Regions from separate parts of the Mesorhizobium sp. B2-1-8 genome, predicted to be linked through region 3. Evidence: predicted binding sites of a transcription regulator. Region 3 holds the regulator's gene; each other region holds the start of a gene.
What was found. The regulator LexA, encoded in region 3, represses DNA repair genes until DNA is damaged. The targets are predictions, from matches to a motif close to TGTTCNNNNTGTGTTCNG.

Region 1 (2,202 bases), 2.6 Mb from region 3:
AGAAGGTGCTCAACGAACGCATCATCCCGCAAATCCCGGTCGGCCGCCTGGGCGAACCGGAAGAGATCGCGCGCTGCGTTGTCTTCCTGGCTTCCGAAGACGCCGGCTTCATCACCGGCTCGACCCTCACCGCCAATGGCGGCCAGTACTTCATCTGAGTCCTCTTCTCACCGCAGCTAACGGCTGGGGGATCGACGCGTGCTCGCAACAAGCGGACCGGAAAACCGGTCCGCTTTCAAACGACGCTTGATCCTTGGAAGGCTTCGCTGTGGCGCGATGCTCCAATCCGGCACGCAAAGGTTAATGACGGCAGCCGCGTCTGTGCGAAACCCTGTGGTTAAGCCTGTGGATTCTCGGTGGATAAGCTGTTCACAACACAAGATATTGGGGGAACAAAAGGAGAAAATACCGCTGGCGCTGATTTGTCGCCGATTCGTTCCGGCTTTGAGCGCAATGTTAACATTAATGGCCTCGATTGCCTGCAATTCCTTAACGCCGAGTTCAGAAAGATTAACAATTTCATAATGTTGAGCGGGGCGTACCGTACTTCCCGCATCGTTTACCGGCAAAAGTTAACGGCAAGGCCTACCTAGCATAAAACGGGCCAGTTTCGACGATTCAGCATGTGGTGAGACTCGTCGTCACAAAATCCATATCTAGCCGTGAACAAAAGCTGAATCTCTCGGAGTCAGCGATTCGTCGCTGATTCGTTCCAGACTCGTTCCAACTGTTAAGCAGCGGCTCATTTGCGGGTCGACGCGCACGTCTTCGGCACCCTGCCGGAACATTCCGCTTTCGCTTCGCGCCCGAAATCCCTATGTGTCGGCTGTCATACGCGCCGTCCAGGCACGCTCCCGACCACGAGAGGCCAGAAAGCCTTATTTCCGAGCCGATGAACATTCAGCAGAAACACACCGAGCCGCTGATCCTGTCGGGCCGCGACGTGACCGCCGTGCTTGGCCCGACCAACACGGGCAAGACCCATCTCGCCATAGAGCGCATGGTGGCGCACGAAACCGGCGTCATCGGCCTGCCGCTCAGGCTGCTGGCCCGCGAGGTCTACACGCGCGTCTGCGAGAAGGTCGGCGCCCACAAGGTGGCGCTCATCACCGGCGAGGAGAAGATCCAGCCGCCAGGCGCCAAATATTCGGTCTGCACCGTCGAAGCCATGCCGCGCGAGTCCGACGCTGCCTTCGTCGCCATCGACGAGGTGCAACTGGCCGGCGACCTCGAACGCGGCCATATCTTCACCGACCGCATCCTGCATCTGCGCGGCCGCCAGGAAACGCTGCTGCTCGGCGCGGCCACCATGCACGGCATTCTCCAGCGGCTGCTGAAGGGCGTCTCGGTGGTGACGCGGCCGCGGCTGTCGCATCTGGCCTATGCCGGCTCCAAGAAACTGACGCGCCTGCCGCGGCGCACCGCGATCGTCGCCTTCTCCGCCGACGAGGTCTACGCAATCGCCGAGCTGATCCGGCGCCAGCAGGGTGGTGCGGCGGTGGTTCTCGGGGCGCTGTCGCCCCGCACCCGCAATGCTCAGGTGGCGCTGTTCCAGTCGGGCGATGTCGACTATCTCATAGCCACCGACGCGATCGGCATGGGTCTCAACCTCGATCTCGACCATGTCGCCTTTGCCCAGAACCGCAAGTTCGACGGCTACCAGTACCGCAATCTGACGGCGGCCGAACTCGGCCAGATCGCCGGCCGCGCCGGCCGGCACCTGCGCGACGGCACGTTTGGCGTCACCGGTCAGGTCGATCCGCTCGACGAGGATCTGGTCCAGAAGATCGAGGGCCATGAGTTCGACCCGGTGAAGGTGCTGCAATGGCGCACCGCGCAATTCGATTTCGCCAGCCTCGATGCGCTGAAGCGATCGATCGAAACCAACGCCCCGGTCGAAGGCCTGACACGCGCGCTGCCGGCCGTCGATGCACAGGCACTCGAACATCTCTCCCGCGACGAAGGCATCCGCGCGCTCGCGACCAATGCCAAGCGCGTGGCGCTGCTGTGGGAAGCCTGCGCGCTGCCGGACTACCGCAAGATTGCGCCCGCCCAGCATGCCGATCTCATCGCCTCGATCTACATGGACCTCGCCCGGCATGGCCATGTCGACGAGAATTACATGGCCGAGCAGGTGCGCCGCGCCGACACCACCGAGGGCGACATCGATACGCTGTCGCACCGCATCGCCCAGATCCGCAC
Region 2 (2,202 bases), 1.1 Mb from region 3:
TTGTCTTTTTTGTTCGCGCGAGCCCTCGGCGATCAGCCCGCCGGCGCATAGCGGCTGACCACCATGCCGCAGGCATAGGCTTTCGAACCAAGCAGCCGCAGGTTTCGGAACCCGCCTTGGTCGAAGATGCGGCGGCCCGCGCCCAGCACGGCAGGATTGACGAACAGCTGAAACTCGTCGACCAGCCCTGCCACGATCAGCGCCGAGGCGAAGCCGGCGCCGCCGAAGACGGCCATGTCGCCGCCCTCGCCCGCCTTCAGCGCGTTGACCTCGCGCAGCAGGTCTCCGCTTACCACCGTCGTACGCTCCCATCGGGAGGCCTCGAGCCTGTCGCTCGGCACCACTTTGCGCGTCTCGACGACACGCCGGGCGAAGGCATAGAACGGATCGGCCGGATATTTCCTCGCCGCATTGCCCCAATGGGTGAGATAGCCCTCCTCGGCCATCTTGCGGCTGAGCAGGATGGTGTCGATGCCGGCGAACACGGCGTTGAAATCGCGCTTCAGTTCGGCGTCCCAGCCATTGTCGTCGCCCCATTCCCAGAGTTGCCATGGGTGGTCAGCATCGGCGCCGACGAAACCGTCGACCGACATCTGCATCTGCAGGATGAGCTTTTTCATCGGGTTGTCCTCGCCAAGCCTGGTCGCAAATGGTTTACTTTCGGAACCATTTGATCTGCCGGGAAAATGATGTCAATAGTAAAGTGATTTAAAAATAGAACCATAGAGATGTCGACACGTGAAAGATCCGGTTGCCCGATCAACCTGTCGCTGGAACTGCTCGGCGACCGCTGGACGCTGCTCATCATCCGCGACCTGATCTTCGCCGGCAAAAGGCATTTTCGCGAGTTCCTGCAATCCGATGAAGGCATCTCCTCGCGCACATTGGCGGAGCGGCTGCAGACACTGCAGGATGAAGGCATCATCACCCGCAGCGGCGACCCGAGCCACGGGTTGAAGGCAATCTACCGGCTGACCGAGGTCGGCATCGACCTCTTGCCGGTGCTGGCCACGCTCGGCGCCTGGGGCAGCAAGCACCGCAAGGCCGATGACAAGCTGGCCCGCATCGCCGACGAACTGGCGGCCGGCGGTGAGCCGGCGCTGGAGCGAATGAAGGCAACGCTGCGGGCGGAGCATATTGTCTAGGCTCCGCCTCGCCTGTGGGCAAAGGACGAGCCCTCGGCGCTTCGCATTGACAACGATCCGCATTTGTTCTCTATATGTTCTGGTCTATCAGCAATCGCGGATGAGCGGAACAGGATGGAAACGACGGCCACCATCCTGCATGCCGATCTCGACGCCTTCTATGCCTCGGTCGAGCAGTTGCTGGACCCGGCATTGCGCGGCAAGCCGATCGCGGTTGGCGGCGGCGTGGTGCTCGCTGCCTCCTATGAGGCCCGTGCCTTCGGCGTGCGCGGCGGCATGCCGGGGCGCAAGGCGCGCGAGCTTTGCCCGCAATTGACCTTCGTCGGCGGTAATTTCAGCCACTACCAGCGGCTGGGCGATGCGGCGATCAAGGTGCTCGACGATTTCACGCCGGTGGTCGAGCGCATCTCCATCGACGAGGCCTTTGCCGATGTCGCCGGCTGCACTCATCTGTTCGGCTCCCCCCGGGAGATCGCGACGGCGATCCGCCGCCGTGTGCGGGCCGAACTCGGCCTGCCGATCTCGATCGGCGTGGCGCGCACCAAGCATCTGGCCAAGATCGCCTCGCAGGTCGCCAAGCCCGACGGGCTGGTGGTGGTCGACCCCGGTACCGAGCTTGCCTTCCTGCACGACTTGCCGGTCTCGCTGATGTGGGGCGTCGGACCGGCGACCAGGGCGCGGCTGGCCGAGATCGGCGTCGAGACCATCGGCGAACTGGCCCGGACGCACTGCGGCGCGCTGACGCGGCTGCTCGGCCCCGCCGCCGGTGAAAAGCTCGCGGCCCTGTCGTGGAACCGCGATCCGCGCAAGCTGGAGACGAAGCGCCGGGCGCACTCGGCCGGCGCGCAGTCGGCGCTCGGGCAAAAACCGGCCGTTGCGCGGGTGATCGTGCCGACACTGCTGCATCTGGCCGACCGCGTCGCCAGCCGGCTGCGCGCCAGGAACCGCCCCGGCCGCACGGTGACGGTGCGCGTGCGCTTTGCCGATCTCAGCGCCGTTACGCGCTCGATCACGCTGGAGCAGCCGATCTCGGCGACCATCATGCTGGCCGAGATCG
Region 3 (2,202 bases):
GTGCTGATCTCGGAAGACGCGCGGCTGGTCGCAATGCCAATCGGCAATGGCGAACTGGCCGTCAACCGGGAACGTCCGAACGAATTCGCAGCCGAAAACTGGAAACGCGCCCTGATCTCCGAAACAATCGTTAAACCGGAAATGTTCGACAAGACGGACGGGCAATTCGATATCGCCGCTCCCACCGACCTGCCGCAGGGATCGCCGTTCTATTGCCGTGAAGGCCTGTGTCTTGCCAGGCACCCCTCCGGCGCGATCATCGCCTATGTCGAGGATCGCAAGAACACCTGGAAGGCCTGCGCCTTCGCCGACCTGATCGTCGTCAATGACGCGACCGCCTATGACGCCTGCCACAATCCGCTGGTTCTCGTTGTCACGAAACGGCAACTGGCCCGCAAGGGGAGTGCCGCCGTCTTCTTCGATCCCCAGTCGGCCACGAGCCCGGCTGCGATCGAATTCGCCGTCGACGGACCATACCGGCCCTGGCACGAGCAGCGAAAATTCTCACGCGAGGCGAGGGGGCTGCCGCCCTATAAAAAGCCTGACAAACCCGATGGCAAACCGGTTCAGTAGCGTCTTATCAGCCCGACCAGTTTGCCCTGCACCTTGACCCTGTCTGGCCCGAAGATGCGTGTTTCGTAGGCTGGATTGGCGGCTTCGAGCGCGATCGAAGCGCCCTTGCGGCGAAACCGCTTCAGCGTTGCTTCCTCCTCATCGACCAGCGCCACGATGATTTCGCCCGGACTTGCCGTATCGGCATTGCGGATGATGACCGTGTCGCCGTCGAAGATACCGGCCTCGATCATCGAGTCGCCCTTGACCTCCAGCGCATAGTGCTCGCCGCCCATGATCATGTCCGGCGGCACCGAAATCGAATGCGTCTGATGCTGGATGGCATCGATCGGCACACCGGCGGCGATACGGCCCATGACCGGGATGGACACGGCTGAAACCGCATCGTCGTCGTTACCGGCCGCGGGCAGGCGAGAAGGCGCCGCCGCCGGCCTGATCTGGCGGCCGAGACCGCCTTGGCCAAGGCTGCCCTGGATGACGCTTGGCGAGAACTTCTTCGCCGCATTGAGGCCCGGCGCGATCGAGTCCGGCAGCCGCAGCACTTCCAGCGCGCGCGCCCGGTTGGGCAGCCGGCGAATGAAGCCGCGTTCCTCCAACGCCGTGATCAGGCGATGGATCCCCGACTTGGAGGCAAGATCGAGCGCTTCCTTCATCTCGTCGAAAGAGGGCGGTATCCCGCTTTCCTTGAGCCGTTCGTGGATGAACATCAGCAGTTCATGTTGCTTGCGTGTCAGCATGGCGGCCCCCAAGGCAGTGAACGAAGGTCTGAACCAGAATCGAAAAACAAACCCAGAACAAACACTATCTGTTCCAGTTGTGTTCCGCAACCGTTTAAAGTTTAATGAATTTGTTAAGGCGTCTGAAGTTTTTTGCCCGCGACAGCGGACGGCAATCGACCCTTTCCGCTGTCGGCAAGGACATTGAAATCGTTTTGGTTAATGGGCTGTGGCCCATCCTCCGCCGAGGCTTGGCATCAGTCTTTTTGAGGGCTTTTCCGGGGATGGATCGTAAAAATTATGGATCCATTATTCGCGGAACGAAACGAAACCAAAACGCCAACGATTGTAGCTTCGGGGTAGCGACGGATCCAGGCGTCCGGCCGGCTCCGATCAAGTGCGTGCGAACAGGCGTCGCGGAAGCGCTGAAGTCATCCGGCGACAGCTTTCAAGCTGCCGGCGCGGGCGGCGTACTCGGTCGCGCCGCTGTCTTCGCTGTGGACATAGACATGCAGGGTGTAGCCGATATGCGCAGTCATCAGCGCCTTGGCCCGCTCGACGTCACGATCGAGTGCCGCTTCCATGATCGCGGTATGGTGTTCGATCGCAATCGCTTCACGCAGTGCCTCCATCGCCTCTTCATAGCCATCCTTGAGGCCAGCCGCGGCCCGCAATGTCGGCGCCAGACCAAGAAAACGATGATGCCGGCGCAGCTGATCCGAGATTGTCGAGCGGAAACGCAGCAGCCAATCGCATGTGGCGGCGCTCAGCAGCGCCGCATGGAAAGCCTCGTGGTTCTCGTCCCATTTGTCGACGGCCGCATCCGAGGGATCGTCGACCGCGGTCTTGCAGCGGGAGAGCCGGTAGTGGGCGGTGACGACAGCATCCTCCCACTCCTTGCTGCCTTTCTCCA
Region 4 (2,202 bases), 3.2 Mb from region 3:
TCGGAATGAAATGCTCGGGTCGAAAACATGTGGTGTGATCCCTGGGTGAGATTGAACGATGGGCACCTCATAATGAGATTTCTGTCTCATTGCAATAATAATCTTATTAGGAGACGATGGTTTTGACATCCCGGGACACTGGACGCGGGTCGGCCGCGGCAGCTATCGCGCCGATCTCCGGCGAGGGCTGGGGTGTTGGTCTGATCTCACCTGATCGCAGCGTGGCGGACGGACTTCGTTCAGGGCCCGGACAGTTGGTGGCGGGTTCGCACAATGGCTCCCGGCCTCGTGGCGGCCGATGTCCCGCTGATGAATCGCGCCGGGCGGCATGCAGATCGTCGGCCTGCCCGACAGGGCGGTGACTGCGGGCGCGGACAGGCGGCGCTCCAGGCATCGGCGGCGGACCTGCCCAGGGAAGGCAGCCGTTACCACCTGCCGACCGCGCTCGGCCTGGAGCCTACATCTTACTATGCCTTGGCATACTGCTCGGCACTCATGACTTCGATGCAGACGAAGCGCTCGTTGCCTTCCACCCAGGCGTCGTGGCCCGGCGGAATCGTATAGGACGTGCCTTGCCCAAACGTTTTCTGGGTTCCGTCATTCATTTTGATGGTGATGGTTCCCGAGACGACGTAGCCGACATGCGAAACCTGACAACTGTCGGTCTTGACCACCGGCTTCACGCATTCGGACCATTTCCAGCCCGGCTCCATGTTGAGCCGGCCCAACGTATAGCCGGGAAGGCGCACCACTTCGACGCGCGTCTTGTCCGGCGTGCGAACTTCATCCGGGCTGTTGTGAGACTTGGACGCAAATTTGCTGACTTCCACACCGGCCATGTCATCCTCCCTGTACTCGACGCGGAGCCTGACGTTGCGATTGTCGGAACCGCGACGGATTCATATCCCATTTGGAGCCGGCATACAATTATAAGCAGTTGCTAAAATATATACTGACCGTGCCCGCTCCTCTCCTCTGCGGCGCCGGGTCGAATGGCCTGTTTTCATTTTGTCTTAACCATGTTCCGCTTTCTGCAACCGCATACAAGCGCTGTGCAGCCGGGGCGGTTACAGGTTCCGGAGATGTTCCGGGTTTGATCGGGGGGCCAGTGGAACCCTTGCGTGGGGGACAAACCGAGGGCGAGGGGAGGGCTAGCCTTTTCCACGAAATCCGTCCTTTTTGTTCTTGTATTGTTCTTGCCTAAGCCTGAAATCTGTGGTTGTCTTGCGTTGACGTCGCTCGCGGCCTGTTCACAAGGCCCGCGGCGAGCCGGCATCGGGGGCAGAAAATGGTGGCGCGGGTTCGTACGGTCGCTTTCCAGGGCATCGAGGCCGTGCCGGTCGACGTGCAGGTGATGATCGCGCCCGGCAAGGTCAACATGCACATCGTCGGCCTGCCGGACAAGGCGGTGGCCGAGAGCCGCGAACGGGTCCAGGCGGCCCTGCACGCGTCGGGCCTGTCGATGCCATCGAAGAAAGTAACGATCAATTTGGCGCCCGCCGACTTGCCCAAGGAAGGCAGCCATTACGATCTGCCGATCGCACTCGGGCTGATGGCGGCTCTCGGCGCCATTCCGGGCGACATGCTGGCCGGCTATGTCGTGCTCGGCGAACTGTCGCTAGACGGCACCATTACGGCGGTCGCCGGTGCCTTGCCGGCGGCGATCGGCGCCAATGCCGAGGGCAAGGGCCTGATCTGCCCGTTCGCCTGCGGCCCGGAAGCGGCCTGGGCGGGGCGGGAATTCGACATTCTGGCGCCGCGCAGCCTGATTGCCATAGCCAACCATTTCCGCGGCACGCAGGTGCTGTCTCGCCCCGAAGCCGGCATCCATGCCTCGGCCCGCGACCTGCCCGACCTTGCCGACATCAAGGGCCAGGAGACGGCGAAGCGCGCGCTGGAGGTGGCGGCCGCCGGCGGCCACAATCTCCTGATGATCGGTCCGCCCGGTTCCGGCAAATCGATGCTTGCGCAGCGTTTGCCGTCGATCCTGCCGCCGCTGGCGCCGAAGGAATTACTCGAGGTTTCGATGATCGCCTCGGTGGCTGGCGAGCTCGGCGAGGGCAAGCTGACCGACCGGCGGCCGTTCCGCGCTCCGCATCATTCGGCCTCGATGGCGGCAATGGTGGGCGGCGGCATACGCGCGCGGCCGGGCGAGGTGTCGCTCGCACATCACGGCGTGCTGTTCCTCGACGAGTTCCCCGA

Region 1: a site for LexA is predicted at 709-726, ahead of FJ970_RS06630 (helicase-related protein). Genes of this name have one in related genera too.
Region 2: a site for LexA is predicted at 1,210-1,227, ahead of dinB (DNA polymerase IV). Genes of this name have one in related genera too.
Region 4: a site for LexA is predicted at 1,181-1,198, ahead of FJ970_RS03755 (YifB family Mg chelatase-like AAA ATPase). Genes of this name have one in related genera too.

Annotation. Positions count from the first base shown of each region.
Region 1 covers NZ_CP083952.1:1,362,854-1,365,055, reverse strand. The annotation lists gene phbB (acetoacetyl-CoA reductase) at 1-158, shown strand, start outside; gene FJ970_RS06635 (hypothetical protein) at 357-593, shown strand; gene FJ970_RS06630 (helicase-related protein) at 893-2,202, shown strand, end outside.
Region 2 covers NZ_CP083952.1:2,881,881-2,884,082, reverse strand. The annotation lists gene FJ970_RS14120 (dihydrofolate reductase family protein) at 33-620, opposite strand; gene FJ970_RS14115 (winged helix-turn-helix transcriptional regulator) at 729-1,145, shown strand; gene dinB (DNA polymerase IV) at 1,260-2,202, shown strand, end outside.
Region 3 covers NZ_CP083952.1:3,946,182-3,948,383, forward strand. The annotation lists gene FJ970_RS19290 (ComEC/Rec2 family competence protein) at 1-573, shown strand, start outside; gene lexA (transcriptional repressor LexA) at 567-1,310, opposite strand; gene FJ970_RS19300 (GntR family transcriptional regulator) at 1,721-2,202, opposite strand, start outside.
Region 4 covers NZ_CP083952.1:793,985-796,186, forward strand. The annotation lists gene FJ970_RS03750 (cupin domain-containing protein) at 468-839, opposite strand; gene FJ970_RS03755 (YifB family Mg chelatase-like AAA ATPase) at 1,289-2,202, shown strand, end outside.